Regions from separate parts of the Ruegeria sp. HKCCD6119 genome, predicted to be linked through region 2. Evidence: riboswitches for the same ligand, from Rfam matches in the RefSeq annotation. Region 2 holds a riboswitch; each other region holds the start of a gene.
What was found. Region 2 has a riboswitch for cobalamin ahead of GS611_RS19800 (hypothetical protein). Riboswitches for the same ligand answer to the same signal wherever they lie in the genome.

Region 1 (5,384 bases), on a different contig from region 2:
TTGGCCCAGCCTGCAAGAGGTTACCGGACCGTTACCCAAAACGCAGATGGGATGGGAAATCGATCCCTCTGCCCTAACCCGCTTTCTTGTCAGAGCAAGGAAAGACTATACGGGCGCCCTGCCAATCTATATCACCGAAAACGGTATGGCGAGTGAGGAGCGCGTGCAGGACGATGATCGTATCGATTATCTCGACAAGCACCTTGCGGCCGTACTGGACGCTTTGGCACAAGGTGTTCCGGTGGATGGCTATTTTGTCTGGTCGCTGCTGGACAATTATGAATGGGCCTTCGGGTACGAGAAGAGGTTTGGACTGGTGGACGTGGATTTCGAAACACTTGCGAGAACGCCCAAAGCGTCTTTCATGGCGCTGAAATCCGCCCTGTCCGGGGGTCAGAGTGTCTCTCAGCCGTTAGCGCAACCATTCGGTGCCGTGCATGAGCATTGGAACCTGGTTGCGGATATCGGCGGTACGAACACACGTCTGGGCGTTGTTACGAACGGAGAATTGGCAGATCTTCGGAAACACCCGACGGGGACATTGGAAGATCTGCTCGAGGCGTTCCATGACCTCAGGGACGAGATCGGAACCAACCCACAGGCCGTCGTAGCAGCCGGAGCCGGGCCGGTCAGGGACGGAACGATTCAGTTGACCAACGCGAACCTGGATCTTTCGGAAACCGAGCTGACGAAAGCAACAGGAGCAGAGCGCACTTTTGTCATAAATGATTTCACCGCTGCGGCGTGGTCAGTGGCCGAGGTGACCCGGTCGGATGTTGCGGTCTTGCAGGGTCAGGCGACGCCGCCCGCTGGCACACGGCTGGTTGTAGGGCCCGGAACCGGGCTTGGTGTTGGTGCTTTGCTTTTTTCCGAAGGCAGGTATCACACGGTCTCCGGCGAAGGCGGGCACGTCGGCCTGTACCCGCGCCATCGCGACGAAGTTGATATCTTTGAGGCGGCACGTCGCATCGCACCGGGCTGTTTCTTTGGCGACAGCCTGGCGCTTGAAGCAGAAATGTTCCTGAGCGGAACCGGCCTGCCGATCCTGTATCAGGCGGTTGAATTGGCAGCCGGTCAGGCGCGGACTCAGGCGCGCTCTGCAAAGGACATTCTGAACGATGCCCGCAACGGCACCGATCTGGTCGCCGAAAAAGCAGCGCAGATTTTTACCACCCATCTGGGTGCTTTGATGGGTGATCTGGCGGTCACCTTGATGCCAGAGGGAGGCGTTTTCCTCGTCGGCGGCGTTGCCGAGAAAAACCGCTGGCTATTCAGCGACAACTTCAAGGATGCGTTCAACGGCGGCGGCCGCTTCAGCGACTTGCGCCGCTCCCTGAACCTTTACGTGTCTGAACAGGCAGAGTTCGGGATCATCGGCGCAAACAACTTCTGCAAGAACGCGCTGAGACAGCAACCAGACTGACCGAATTCTCTGTACCAAGAAGGACCAAGACATGATCCTGTGCTGTGGTGAAGCGCTGATAGATATGATTTCAGAACCGACCGCGTCGGGCGCAATTGGTTTTGTACCACATACTGGTGGTGCAGTTCTGAACACTGCCGTCGCGATGGGACGTCTGGGTGTTCCGGTTGGGATGCTGACAGGTTTGTCATCGGACATGTTCGGCCAGCAACTGATCGATGCGCTGAAAGCGAGCCATGTGGACACGACACATGTCATCATCTCGGACCGCCCTACCACGCTTGCCTTTGTGCAGCTCTCGGATGGACACGCGTCTTACAGCTTTGTTGATGAAAACACCGCAGGCCGGATGTTGCTGCCCGAGGACATGCCCGATCAGCTTCCCGCTGTCTCTGCCCTGTATCTCGGCGGAATCAGCCTTGCGTGTGAACCTTGCGCAGATGCATATGCCGCCCTTCTGCACCGCCACGGTTCCGACCGTGCGGTGATGCTGGACCCGAATATTCGCCCGGATTTCATCAAGGATCAAACCCGGTTTCGGACGCGTTTGAACCGCATGATCTCGCGTGCGGATATCGTAAAGGTTTCAGACGAGGACCTGGATTGGATTATTCCGGGCGCTGAATCCGAAGCCGCGAAAGCGTCTGTGCTGTTGCAGGCGGGTCCTTCCATTGTCATCGTCACGCGTGGCAGCGACGGGGCGCACGGTTACCTGGCGGATGGTTCCGAAGTCTCGGTTCCCGTGAAGCCCGTTGAAGTGGTCGATACGATCGGCGCAGGTGACACGTTCAACGCCGGCGTTCTGACCGAGCTCAGCCGCGCAGGGCATCTGACCAAGTCAGGTCTGCGCGGATTGACGGTTGAAAGCCTGCAAGCAGCCATGGAACTGGGCGCTGACGTGGCGGCCGTGACCGTTTCCCGAGCCGGGGCAGAACCCCCCTGGGCGCACGAACTTTGATCTGTGGGACGGCATGATGAAACGATCCGAAATCAACCGTATCAGGACCCGGGCACAGGCGTTCATTCAGTCCTTCGGTGCCGTGTTGCCACCCTTTGCGGATTGGTCGCCCGAGAAAATGCGCAGCCCTCTGGCCGAAACGATCCGCAGCCGCGGGCTGGGATGGGACATTACCGATTACGCCCAGGGCCGTTTTGATGAACTTGGACTGTTTCTATTCACTTTGCGCAATGGTGAGGCGAAGGATCTGAAATCCGGGCGCGGGATGCTCTATGCGGAAAAACTGTTGATCTCGAGAGAAAATCAGCTTTCTCCGATGCACCGGCATATCATCAAGGCAGAAGACATCATCAACCGGGGCGGCGGCGATCTCGTTCTGGAAATCCATGCGTCGGATCCAAACGGTGGCGTCGACCGCGACAACCCGGTGACGGTCCCAAGCGATGCCTGCCCTGTAACCTTGCAACCCGAAGAGCACTTGCGGCTGAAGCCGGGGCAAAGCGTAACTCTGATGCCCGGCATCTGGCACGCTTTCTGGGCCGAGCGCGGTGATTGCCTTATTGGCGAGGTATCGACCGTGAATGACGACCGAACGGACAATGTGTTTGAAAAGCCAATCCCACGGTTTTCAAAGGTTGAGGAAGATACCGAACCGGATTTTCTTCTTGTATCAGACTATTGACACCGTTCGGTCCGGGCTGGCGCAGCAGGATCGCTGGCTCAACCGTTGCAATTCCGTCCACCACCCTTTCGCCTGCCGCTTGACAAGTCAGGCGTAGCCGGACTAGCTGAGCGGGATGGTTCCGTAAGAGATGAAAATGGGAACACGGTGCGGCGCTGGAATGTGCCAAGTCCGTGACTGCCCCCGCAACTGTAAGCGGTGAGCGACGCCACTTCACCACTGACCCAAAAGGGTTGGGAAGGTCGGCCAAGCAACGACCCGCAAGTCAGGAGACCTGCCATCACACTATGAACCAACCCGAGGCGGGGCGTCTCGGAAGGAGGCTTGATGGCGCGTTTGCGTAATATCCGGGTATGTGCCCTCTGTCTGCATCTGGCAAACGACGGAGAAGGCAATGACCTGCTATTCTGATCACTACGTTCTGATCTGTTCAACATGTCAGGGGACGATGTCTGCCGAAGCCGCACAAGACGCGCTGGATGCCCGGTTGCCTGACGGTTTTGAAACCCGAATGGTGGCCTGCATGGCAGGTTGTGAACGGGCCATGACCGTCGGATTTCAGGCCCCGGGCAAAGCGCAGTACCTGTTTGGCGATATCACGACATCCCGCGATCTGTCTGCCTTGGTCGAATTTGCGATCCAGTTCGGCGACAGCGACGACGGCTGGACCAGTGCCTCGGACCGCCCCCCTGCCCTTTTCGCAAAGACCTTATCGCGAATTCCCGCTTTACCTTTCGGGGGGTCATCATGAGTTTTCTGATTGCAGAGAATTTGGAATACTACGCGCTCAATGGCGACATCCTGTTGCAGGATGTGTCCTTTCGTCTGGAAGAAGGATCAATTCTGGCAATCGCCGGGCCGAACGGCGCCGGCAAAACCACTCTGCTGAAACTGCTGTGCGGGATTGAACGGATTGCGTTGGGCGATGTTTGGATAGAAGGACAAAGCCTTCGGACCCTGTCCGCCCGCCAACGTGCCCGCTCCATTGCTGTGGTCGGGCAGCAGGAAATGCCCGACGGGCGGATGCGCCTGCAAGACTACGTTGCGCTGGGGCAAATCCCGATTCAGGGCGAACATTCGGTGACTCAGCACAGGGCTGATCTTGAACGGGTGCTGACGACGACCGAGCTGTTGCATTTTGCCAACAAAACGATGGGTCAACTGTCCGGCGGAGAACGTCAGCGCGCGCACATCGCGCGCGCGCTGGCCCAGAACCCGTCCTTGCTGTTTCTGGACGAGCCAACCAACCATCTGGACCCCGATGCCAAGGGGCACATGCTGTCTCTGGTCGCTGATCTGGGGGTAACGGTCGTCATGATCGTCCATGATCTGGTCATGATCCCGGAATTCGCCACCCATGTGGCGTTGATGAAAGCCACGCGCCTGACGGGGTTCGGGCCTGTTGGCGAAGTTCTGACCCCAGACCGGGTAAGTGAGACATTCGGCGTGGATTATCTGTGCTTTCAGCACGAAGGCCGCATGATCCCCGCACTGGACATCCGAAAACGGAAACTGTCATAATAACAGGAGCTTACATATGATGCAGAAACTCTGGCCGGTGGTTGTCTTCGCTGGCTTGGCAGGTGGCGTGGCAGCGGAAGCCGTCACCGTGGACAATTGCGGCGAACCGCTGGTTTTTGACTCGGCGCCGGAACGTCTGGTCGTGCATGATATGAACATGGCGGATATGGCCTTTGCACTCGGCCTTCAGGACGAGATCGTGGGACTTACCGGGATTTCGGGCTGGTACAAAACCAGCCCTGACTTTGATGCTCAGCGCGGCGACATCCCAGAGCTTGCCCCCAAATACCCGACGATTGAAAACCTTGTGGCCGTCGAACCTGATCTGTTTTTTGCCGGTTGGTACTATGGCATGAAACCCGGCGGAGATGTCACGCCCGACACGCTGGAACCCTTTGGTATCAAGACCATGATCCTGACCGAAAGCTGCGTGCATCTGGACGAGGATCGCCCCGAAGCCAGCATGAACCTGTTGTTTGATGACGTTCTGCGCCTGGGCAAGGTCATGCAGGTCGAAGACAAGGCCGAGGCGCTGGTTGCCGGCTGGAAGGACAAGTTGTCCGCCATTCAAGCAAAAACAGCCGATCTGGAAAAGCCGCGGGTATTCCTGTTGGACGGACCGGCCGATGCTCCGTTTACCGCCGGCAAGTTCGCCATTCCCGATGCGATGATCGCAGCCGCTGGCGGTGAGAACGTAACTCATGATCTGGATACCAGCTGGGGCCGCACGTCGTGGGAAGCTGTGGCAGCGGCTAACCCGGAATTTCTGGTGCTGCTCGACTATCAGTCCGGCAACGGCG
Region 2 (5,384 bases):
GCGATCTTGCGCAGCAGGCCAATCATGTCTTCGGGTTCGATCCGGCGCAGGTCGAAACGCTGGCAGCGGGACAGCACAGTGACAGGGACTTTGCGGATTTCAGTGGTTGCGAAGATGAACTTCACATGCGCGGGCGGTTCTTCCAACGTCTTGAGCAGCGCGTTGAACGCACTGGTCGAGAGCATATGAACCTCGTCGATGATATAAATCTTGTAACGCGCGCTGGCGGCGCGATAGCGGACACTGTCAATGATCTCGCGGATGTCGTTGACGCCCGTACGGCTGGCGGCGTCCATCTCCATCACGTCTACATGGCGGCCTTCCATGATGGCGACACAATGTTCACACTGACCGCAGGGTTCGGTCGTGGGGCCACCGGTTCCGTCGGGTCCGATGCAGTTCATGCCCTTGGCGATGATCCTTGCTGTCGTGGTTTTGCCGGTGCCGCGAATGCCGGTCATGATGAAGGCCTGCGCGATCCGGTCGGCCGCGAACGCGTTTTTCAGGGTGCGCACCATGGCATCCTGACCCACCAGATCGGCAAAGGTTTCCGGGCGATATTTGCGGGCGAGAACCTGATAGGCGGGGCTGGAGCTGTCTGTCATGTCTTCTCGTTGGGATTCGGTGCTTGGGCACAGCGTAGTGGCCACCGTTGCCCGCGTCCACAGCGTGGCGCGATGATTTTTGATTTAGAAACGAGTCGCTTTCGCACTAAACTGCATCAGCGGATTTAATGGCTCATTTTTGTATAGAGTTCTTTGGGGAGGACAGGATTCATGTCGCAGTTGGTGATCTACGCCCTGCAAGTCGGTGGCGGAACGCTGGCGCTGACCTCGATGCCCGGACGCGGCGGAGATTACTCCAGCGATCTGGATATGATCGCAGCCTGGCAGCCGGGGCTTGTTGTTTCGATGACGACGGATGTCGAAATGCTTCAGGACGGGGCGCAGGAATTTGGAAGCGATATTCAAAGCCGCGCCAGCCGATGGGTTCACCTGCCGATCGAAGATTTCGGAGCGCCGACAAAAGCGATTGATGACGCGTGGCCGTCCGTCAGCGCCGCGGCCCGGCACGCGCTGTCCGGCGGAGGTCGCGTATTGGTACACTGCCGCGGGGGCTGTGGCAGGTCAGGTATGATTGTCCTGCGGCTGATGGTCGAATGCGGCGAAGGCGCGGACACGGCGCTGCAACGATTGCGGGCGGTGCGCCCTTGCGCCGTCGAAACGGATGCGCAACTGGCCTGGGCCTCTCGGCGTGCCCAGGCACAGGTCAGTCTGGACTCAGATTGAAATCTGCGCGGGCGCGCAAGCAGGTTTTCGAGGCCGGATCGTGGAAACTTCGATCATCGCGCAGGGTGGGGTTTTCACGACGCCGGATGGCATCGCGCTGAACGTGTTTCCGAAGATCAGGTCGGCATAGCCGTTCAGCGGCTCAATCGCGGTTTCGGGCTGCGTCCCGCAAAAGACACGAATGCGGTCTGATTGCGCGCGGAAAATTGCATGACATCCTTCGCTGCAATGTGACAGCTCGCTGCTGCCCTCAATCTCGAAATCGTCACTTGTGGCCGAGGTCGCCTGGGCCATGGCTTCGGATATCGAGCGCGCCAGCCGCGCCAAAGCGGGACAGGTTTTGCCCGTCCGCTGACATACTGTTGCACTGAATTCATGTGTCTTTGTCTTCCAGATCATCCTGCGCCCTCCGCGCTTGGTGGACAGGATATTTGGGACAGGTGGGACAGCGTGATGCCGTCAGGACCTGCCCGGACACCCCGCCCGAGTTTCGGTTTCGTTTCCGATGGCAGGTCTCCTGACTTGCGGGTCATCGCTTTGCCGACCTTCCCAGCCTTTGGGCCAGTGGTGTTTCGGCATCGCTTACCGCTTACAGTTGCGGGGGCAGTCGCGGATTTGGTTGTTGCCTGCATGACCAGACAATACCGCACCGTGTTCCCTTTTCATCCCGACCCCTTGTGGAGGCCGGAAACCATCACACAACCGCTAGCGTTTGAGCACGCATCGAGTCAAGCCGATCTTTTGACCGGACGCTTGGTCATGCTGGATACGGTGTTGGTTCATGCATAGTGTCGAGGGCGTTGAGGTTCGGAAACCGGATTTACCAAGCGCAAAGCCAGAGATCATGTTGGACACAGAGCAAACGGTAATGACCGAAGAATTTCGCTTTCCGTCCGGGCAGAAAACACTGTCTGCCCGGTTGTACAGCCCGCTGTCTTCGCCCGAAATCGTCGTCGTGCTGAACAGTGCAACGGGTGTGCCGCGCGATTATTACCGTCATTTCGCACGATGGCTTGCTGCCGAGCGGGGTATGGCCTGCCTGACCTATGACTATCGCGATTACGGGCATTCCTTGACCGGCCGCCTGAAAGATTCGCGTGCGACCATGGCGGATTGGGCCTTGATCGACATGCCCGCGGCACGGGCAGAAATGCGCAGACGGTTTCCCGATTCGCAGCATTGGACCATCGGCCATTCGATCGGCGCGATGTTGGGGCCTGTGCAGCCGGATATCGATCTGATTGATCGCATGATCTGTGTGTGTTCGGGGCTGGTAACCCTAAGCGACCATCCATGGCCCTATCGTGGTTTGGCAGGATTGTTCTGGTATGGTCATGCCCCGCTTTTGGCCCGAGCCCTTGGCTACCTTCCCGGAAAGGCGATCGGGTTCGGCTCGGATCTGCCGGCATCGGTCTATTGGCAGTGGCGCAAATGGTGTACGGCGCCTTTGAACTATGTGCCTGAAATCGGGCATGAGTTACCTGCCGCGCAGTGGAAGGATTCTGGAACGCCCGTGGATTTGTACACCTTCAAGGACGACCAGATGGTGCCGCCGGAAGCGGTTTGGCGGCTTGCGGATCTTTACGGCCCCGATGCCAACCGCCACCTGCTGAGCCCTGCCGATTTCGGGTTGCCCGAGGTTGGTCATATCGGAGCATTTGCCCGGCGCAATGCAGCGGTTTGGCCGCGACTGATCGCTTGATCAGACGCGGCGCAGGACGGGCCGGGCACCGTCCAACGATCACCGGTTGCGAAGTTTCTTTTCCTTCATGACGCCACGGACCATCTTGCCGAACGCTTTGTCCCGCGCCCGGGACTGCGCGACGGTTTCAGAATTGCGCTGATCTTCGCGCCGAAGCTTGCGCCACCGGTCCAATCGAGCCGGATCAAGCGTGCCGTGGCTTATTGCCTTTTGCACGGCACATCCGGGCTCGGAGCTGTGCTGGCAATCCGAAAAACGGCAGTCCCGGCTCAACTCGGCAAGGTCCGAGAAAACGTCGTCGATCCCGTCCCGAGCGTCCAGCAGGCGCAACGCGCGCATTCCGGGTGTATCGATCAACCAGCCACCGTTGCGCATCCGGTGCAATGCGCGTGCGGTCGTCGTGTGCCGGCCCCGCGCGTCATCCTCGCGAATGTCCGAGGTGGCGAGATCCTGATCGGTCATGGTATTGGCAAGTGTCGTCTTGCCAACGCCCGACGATCCAACCAGCGCTCCGGTCTGGCTTTTGGGGCACCAGGACAGAACCTTTTCAACCTCTGCCGGGTCCAGCGCGTTGATCGCCAGAACCGTCAGGAACGGATCCAGAGATTGCACCTGCCCCGAGAAACTGTCGGGGTCCGCCGATTTGTCGGCCTTCGTCAGAACAACGACCGGGTAACACCCGGCCTGATGCGCGAGCGCCAGATATCGTTCCAGCCGGGGCAGTTTGAAATCGGCATTGCACGAGCTGACGATGAACAGCACATCGACATTGGCTGCGATCAGTTGCGTCGCGGCGCCTGTACCCGCGGCGCGTCGGTGCAGCAGGCTGCGCCGGTCGAGCAAATGGCGCACGCGTTTGTCGTCATCGGCGAGAACCCAATCGCCAACAGCATAGCTGCCGGTCGTTTGATCGGGGGTCAGTAACGGGACTTCGCCGTCAGGGTTAAGCCCTATCAGGCGGTCCCGATGAACGGAAGTGATGCGAAAAGGCGTGCAGGAAGGATAAGCCGCGTGTTGCGCGGCAAAGTGAGAGGACCATCCCAGGTCCGAAAGTGCAAGAAACATTGGTTTGCCTGTCGTCAGAAACAGCACTCCCGACGGATGGCGATCGCTCATCCCCGGGTCATGTATTCAGGCAGTCAGTCGATACCGTGAGGTCAGAACCGTGCTGCCCGAAGGATCTTTGCTACAATCATAAAGCCCTCCTGCGGCCAAGGTTCGTAAAGTGAGAGGTTGGACATCGACCCAAGCGGGGCTCGTTGTGGCTGCTTCCTTCCGGACCTGACCAGGTTGGCGAGGCGCTCGCCCGCGCCAACCTCTCGACTTTGGATATAGGGAAGGCTTCGGCAAAAGACAACCCGTCAGAGCGTCAGCCGAATGCGTGCAAAACCGTTTTCGTCAGGTTCCAGTATCCTGGGGGCAAACCTGTTCAATTCGTCGATATGCTTCAACGCACCGGGACCGGTCCGAAGAATGGTCGTCACCCCCGATTTCGGCATCAGAGAGAACGGGTAAGGTTGCCGGGCCAATGGGTCGGGTGGCAGGCGGTGCGTCATGTAGTCCCGCAAAATGTCCCGGATATCCAGCGGGGGCAGATCGATGGCCGGGGCCGACGACACATGCGGGAAATGTCCGCCCCCGCTTGCGCGATAATTATCGAGCGCGACGACAAATGCCTGATCGGGTTGCACGGCCTGGCCTGCGCAAGTCAGATGATGCACCCGCCTGTGGCCGGGATGGATCATTTGCCCCCCGACATCGTAACGCGCCGGTTGCGACGGGTCGATCTGATAGGACAGGCCAAAGATGACATCGAAATTGTACCCCGCCCGATCCCGGTTGAATAGCTCTGCCTCGGCGTCGGGGAATTGTTGGTTGAATGCGCTGGCTGACATCTCCAACCACTCCAGCAGCTGCGCGCCCGTGATCTGAACCGCGCGCAATTCGTTTGGAAAGACATGCAGGTCCGCCACGTGACGCAGACAGATTTCACCAGGCGGCACGTCCGTATAGTGCCTGGGGCCAGAGCGTCCGCCGCATTTGGCCGGCGACGCGGCTGACAACAGCGGCAGCTCTGCAAGCGTGGTGCCGTGTAAAAAAGGGCGCAACGCGGCTGCCTGTGCGGCGGACACAAGCGTCAATCCACGATCCGGCGCACAGAAACTGAAATAGCTGTGCAATGTGTCCGAGACGCGCGCAACGGGCGCGGCCATGTCCAGACGGGTCTGCTGATGTGCGGGTTCAACCAGATGCGCGATTTCCAAATCTTCGCCAATCGCGGTGCCGCCCACCGAAACCGGGCGCAATTCGGCGTGGCTGTCGACAACACGCAGCCCCGACTGGGGCTCTAGGGTGACGGCCAGATCGATTACTCCAAGATATGCGCCTGCCGA
Region 3 (5,384 bases), on a different contig from region 2:
CATCGCGCCGGTACGAAACGTGCTGGTTTCTTCATGCAATTTGGTCAATCCTTCTTTCTGACGTGTTCGTCAAACGGGGTTCCCGAAAGCATTGCTCCCACAGCAACCATTGAGCAACATTATGTCTCAACATCGCCGAAAAACGAAACTTCATGACAAGTCGGGAGAGATGAACTAGGACTCTAACAAAGAAAAAGTTCTGGACGTATTGTGGAACATATTGCCTTCACCTTCGAGATGGGGGTCGTTTGCACCCTTCTGGCTTTCACCGTTTTTCTGTTCGTTTCCGAGATCATAAGGATCGACCTTTCCGCCATATTGGTTCTGGTTCTCATAGGCTTGCTCAGCTACGCGCCCGGGCTGGAAAATCTGGCGGATGTCACCCTTCTGTTCGACGGCTTCGCATCCAATGCCGTCATCTCGATCATTGCGGTCATGATCGTCGGGGCCGGTCTGGACAAGACGGGGATCATGAACAAGGTGGCTGCCGTCATACTCAAATACGGCGGCAAATCCGAAGGCAGGGTTGTACCAATCATTTCCGGCACCGTTGGCGTCATATCCTCGTTCATGCAGAATGTCGGCGCCGCTGCTCTGTTTCTGCCGGTTGTCAGCCGAATTTCCACACGGTCAGGCATACCGCTGTCGCGCCTGCTCATGCCAATGGGATTCTGCGCCATTTTGGGCGGCACAATGACAATGGTGGGGTCGTCTCCTCTTATCCTGCTGAACGATCTGATCCTGACGGCAAATGACAGTCTGCCGGCCTCTCAAAAAATGGAGCCCTTCGGCCTGTTCTCGGTCACGCCGATCGGTGCGGTTCTGATCCTGACGGGAATTGGTTACTTTCTGCTGTTGGGACGCTGGGTTTTGCCCGAGGCTGAAGGACCTGACAATACGGGTACCGGACAAGGGACACAGGAATACCTGCAAAGGGTCTATGGCCTCAAAGCTGATGTGTTCGAAGTCGTGGTGCCCGAGGACAGCCCCCTGGTCGGCGAGATTCTGGCCGACATCAACCACGAAAACCACCTGTACATCATTTCAACCTTCTATCGCGGCAAAACCTCGATGGTTCAGGTTTTGACAGCGGAAATTGCAGCGCCGTGTCGGCTGGCCATCGTCGGCCGCCGTTGGGAGGTCGAGAAGTTCGCCGAGAAATACGGGCTGACCGTTCTTCCGGACTTGGACATTTTCGTCGAAGAGTTCGCCCCAACCAATGCAGGCGTGGCCGAGGTGGTCATCACGCCTGACAGCAAGCTGATCGGCAAATGCCCCCGCGAGCTTTTGTTTCGCAAGACCTACGGGATGTCGCTGCTGGCCATTCACCGCGGCGAAGAGACGCTGAGCCATGTCGAGACCGAGGATCACGAATCCACTCAGATCGGGCTCGAAAAGTTTCAGGCGGGCGACATGCTTGTGGCCCATACCAGATGGGACAACCTGATGCGGATCAAACGAGATCCGGATTTCGTCGTTGTGACGACAGACTTTCCTCAGGACGAGCTGAGGCCGCAAAAAGTCGGCTGGGCCCTGGCATTCTTCGCCATTTCGCTGTCGTTGATCCTGTTCACGGACGTCCGGCTTTCACTCTGTCTTCTTACCGGCGCGGTGGGCATGATGCTGACCCGTGTGCTCAGCGTGGACGAGGCGTACCGCGCGGTCGGATGGAACACCGTATTCCTGCTCGCCTGCCTCATACCTTTGGGACAAGCCGTGCAGAACACAGGCACGGCCGCGTGGATCGCCCAGCAGATCATGATAATTCTGGACGGCTGGCCGCTCTGGTCGTTGCAAACCGGCATCGCCATTCTGGCGACGGCCTTTTCTTTGGTCATGTCCAACGTGGGGGCCACGGTCCTGCTGGTGCCTCTGGCAGTATCGATTGCGGTGGCGGCGGGTGGAAACCCGGCCGTCTTTGCCCTGACGGTCGCCATATCGACCTCGAACAGCTTCATCATCCCAACCCATCAGGTAAACGCGTTGATCATGGGTCCGGCCGGATACAAGGTGATGGATTTCGTCCGCTCCGGCGGAATAATGACGGCGCTGTTTCTGGTCGTCTCGCTGCTCATGATCAACGTCATCTATTAGCGCAAGAGGATCCGGGGTGTTCGGTGGTCTTTCCCATCATCTTGACACGTTCAGTCAAGGCACCCGTTCACCATAGTCTACGCCCCTTGCTAACATACTGTTCGTCGCCCGGCCCATCTCGGGCTGGAGCCCGGCACGCCATGCCGCCCATCGACGCCCACAGGTCGCTTTCCATGCCTCTGCATCATTGTTGCGCGCGACTCGCTTGACAAGCAGGCCAGCGGTGCCGCATGTCCCTTTCGTTGGTGTCGGTGACAGCCGATGAAAAGGGAATGCGTCAACGGTCTTGCCGCCAAACGCAGCCGCCCCCGCGACCGTGAACGGAGAGGATGCCCAATGCCACTGGCCCGAAAGCCGGGAAGGCGGGACATCCGACAGAGGCCCGCCTCTGGCATCCGCAAGCCGGGAGACCTGCCAACAACCGAAGTTGAAACCGGGCGGGGTGTTCCGGTGTCGGGTCCATGACCATTCGTGGCCCGCATGAAACCCCGTCCCCCGCGAAGAGGATTTGGGGGGATGAGAGACATGACCGATACCGCACCAGTCGAGTTGCTGGTCTGTACCACCTGCCGTCGCGGCCTGCCTGTGGAAGATGACACGCAACGCCCGGGCGCTTTGTTACACAAGGCTCTGGAACAGGCGGACCTGCCCGACGGTGTCACCCTGAAAGCCGTTGAATGCCTGTCAAACTGTGATCAAGGCTGTTCGATCGTGTTGCGCGGGCCGGGCCGCTGGACCTTCGTGTATGAAAACCTGAACGAAACAGATCATGTCGACGTCATCGTCGACGGCGCGACCAAGTATCTGGCCACCGAAGATGGTTTGGTGAAATGGCGCGAACGCCCCGAACATTTTCGCAAGAACTGTGCCTCGCGCATTCCCCCCATTGGAGCCTGACATGTCGAACCTCGAAAAACTCCCCGTCACAGTGATCACCGGCTTTCTGGGCTCGGGCAAGACCACTTTGGTGCGTCACCTGATGCAGAACCCACAGGGCAAGCGCCTTGCTGTCGTGGTCAACGAGTTCGGCGATGTAGGCGTCGATGGCGACATCCTGAAATCCTGCGCCATTCCTGATTGCCCGGCGGAAAACATCATGGAACTGGCCAATGGCTGCATCTGTTGCACCGTGGCAGATGATTTCATTCCCACCATCGAGGCCCTGATGGCGTTGGAGCCACGCCCGGATCACATCCTGATCGAAACCAGCGGTCTGGCCCTGCCGAAACCGCTGCTCAAGGCATTCGACTGGCCTGACATCCGCTCGAAGATCACCGTCGACGGCGTGATCGCCCTGGCCGATGCCGAGGCCGTGGCCGCAGGCCGCTTCGCGCCCAATGTCGAAGCAGTGGATGCGCAGCGCATGGCCGATGACTCGATCGACCACGAAACGCCCCTGTCCGAGGTGTTCGAGGATCAGATCTCCTGCGCTGACATCATCCTGCTGACCAAGCCCGACCTCGCCGGCCCAGAAGGCGTGGCCAAAGCGCGCGAGATCATCGCCGCCGAGGCGCCGCGCCCCCTGCCCGTCGTCGAAGTGGCCGAAGGTGCCGTGGACGTGCGCGTTGTGCTGGGTCTGGAAGCCGCCGCCGAGGATGACATGGACGCCCGACCCTCGCATCACGACGGCCATCACGATCACGAGCATGACGATTTCGAAAGCATCATCGTCGAGCTGCCCGAGCAGACCGATCCGGCCCAACTGGTCGCCAATATCGAACGCCTGGCCAATGAACTGAACATCCTGCGCGTCAAAGGGTATGCCGCCGTTCAGGGCAAACCCATGCGCCTGCTGGTCCAGGCAGTGGGTGCCCGCGTGCGTCACCAGTATGACCGCCCGTGGGAACCCGGTGAAGAACGCCGTTCGCGTCTGGTCGTCATCGCCGAGCATGACGATATCAAAGAGGCGGAAATCCGCGAAATCCTCGTGGGTGTGCGTGAGGCCGCCGAGTAAGCCATGCACGTCGTCTTTCGCGAAAGCCACGGGCTCGAGGAAACCGAGACCCCAACCGATCTGGGCCAGAGCCCGGCGGACCTGGTGGTGCTGTCCTTTTCGGACAGCGACCTAGGCGCTTTCGCGGCGGGCTGGCATCGTGGTGGCGGACCGGAAGGGCGAATGCCGACCCTGCGGCTGGCGAATTTGACGGCTCTGAAACACCCGCTGTCGGTCGATACCTATGTCGAACAGACGCTTCAAGGCGCCAAGGGCATTCTGATCCGTCTGATCGGCGGGATGCCCTACTGGGCTTATGGGTTGCAGCAGGTTCTGGCGCTGGCGCAGGCCAAGGGCATCGCACTGGCGGTGCTGCCCGCCGACGGGCGCGAGGACACGCGGCTGGATGACTATTCCACCCTGCCGGTCTCGACCCTGCGGCGTCTGGCGCATCTGTGCGATACCGGCGGCGAGGTCGCGGCACAGGCCGCGCTGGCGCAGATGGCTTTGGCGGCGGGGCTTTATGCCGGTCCGGTGATGGGCGCCAAGACCTTGCCCGAAAGTGGCGTGTGGTGTCCGGATCGCGGCGTAATCCCGGTGGAAACCGCATTCGAAGGCAAGACTAAACGAATCCTCGTCACCTTTTACCGCGCTTACCTGACCTCGGCAGACACCGCCCCGATCGCAGCCCTGATCCGCAGCCTGCGCGCCCGTGGATACGCGGCGGTGGGCCTGTTTGCCCCGTCTCTCAAGGCGCCTGTAGCCGCCGAATGGTTGCGGGAACAGGTTGTTGCGCTGAACCCATCTGCCATTGTCAACGCCACTTCGTTTTCGGGAAAAGGCGCGTCGGGAACGTCGCCTCTGGACGCTGCAGGCGTGCCGGTGTTTCAGGTCGCTCTCGCCACCTCGCGCCGCAAAGCCTGGGCCGAGGCGGAACGCGGTTTGTCCCCGGCCGATCTTGCCATGCATGTGGTACTGCCCGAGGTGGATGGACGGATCTCAGCAGGAGTTGCGTCTTTCAAGGAACCCGGAAAACGCGATCCGCATCTGGAATACGCGCGCTTTGCACACCGTCCCGAACCGGACCGGATCGAAGCGATCATCGACCGTGTATCGGGCTGGCTTGCACTGAACGACAAACCCAAGGCAGATCAGATTCCTGCGTTGGTCCTGTCCACCTATCCCGGCAAAGACTGGCAGATGGCCCATGCGGTTGGCCTCGACGCGCTGGCCTCGGCCCAGGCGATGCTGTCCGATCTTGACGAAGAAGGCTATGACATCGCGACTGGCGAGCCGATTGCCGACACTCTTCTGGACGCACGGATTTCGTGGTCGCTTGGGGATTATCAGGATGCGC

Region 1: it holds a riboswitch for cobalamin, as region 2 does, so the genes downstream of both, GS611_RS12670 (DUF1636 domain-containing protein) here and GS611_RS19800 (hypothetical protein) in region 2, are expected to answer to the same signal.
Region 3: it holds a riboswitch for cobalamin, as region 2 does, so the genes downstream of both, GS611_RS06910 (DUF1636 domain-containing protein) here and GS611_RS19800 (hypothetical protein) in region 2, are expected to answer to the same signal.

The regions. Positions count from the first base shown of each region.
Region 1 covers NZ_WVQV01000004.1:234,342-239,725, forward strand. Annotated here, with positions in the region: partial or broken gene GS611_RS21165 (GH1 family beta-glucosidase) at 1-388, shown strand, start outside; gene GS611_RS21170 (ROK family protein) at 365-1,423, shown strand; gene GS611_RS12660 (carbohydrate kinase) at 1,455-2,381, shown strand; gene GS611_RS12665 (D-lyxose/D-mannose family sugar isomerase) at 2,398-3,063, shown strand; cobalamin riboswitch at 3,163-3,360, shown strand; gene GS611_RS12670 (DUF1636 domain-containing protein) at 3,458-3,814, shown strand; gene GS611_RS12675 (ABC transporter ATP-binding protein) at 3,811-4,584, shown strand; gene GS611_RS12680 (ABC transporter substrate-binding protein) at 4,601-5,384, shown strand, end outside.
Region 2 covers NZ_WVQV01000015.1:45,699-51,082, reverse strand. Annotated here, with positions in the region: gene GS611_RS19810 (DNA polymerase III subunit gamma/tau) at 1-638, opposite strand, end outside; gene GS611_RS19805 (dual specificity protein phosphatase family protein) at 777-1,289, shown strand; gene GS611_RS19800 (hypothetical protein) at 1,281-1,688, opposite strand; cobalamin riboswitch at 1,779-2,000, opposite strand; gene GS611_RS19795 (hypothetical protein) at 2,158-2,991, shown strand; gene rsgA (ribosome small subunit-dependent GTPase A) at 3,031-4,107, opposite strand; RNA gene ffs (signal recognition particle sRNA small type) at 4,215-4,313, opposite strand; gene GS611_RS19780 (bifunctional 2',3'-cyclic-nucleotide 2'-phosphodiesterase/3'-nucleotidase) at 4,353-5,384, opposite strand, start outside.
Region 3 covers NZ_WVQV01000001.1:1,381,686-1,387,069, forward strand. Annotated here, with positions in the region: gene GS611_RS06900 (hypothetical protein) at 1-48, opposite strand, end outside; gene GS611_RS06905 (SLC13 family permease) at 238-2,094, shown strand; cobalamin riboswitch at 2,321-2,528, shown strand; gene GS611_RS06910 (DUF1636 domain-containing protein) at 2,620-2,991, shown strand; gene cobW (cobalamin biosynthesis protein CobW) at 2,993-4,048, shown strand; gene cobN (cobaltochelatase subunit CobN) at 4,052-5,384, shown strand, end outside.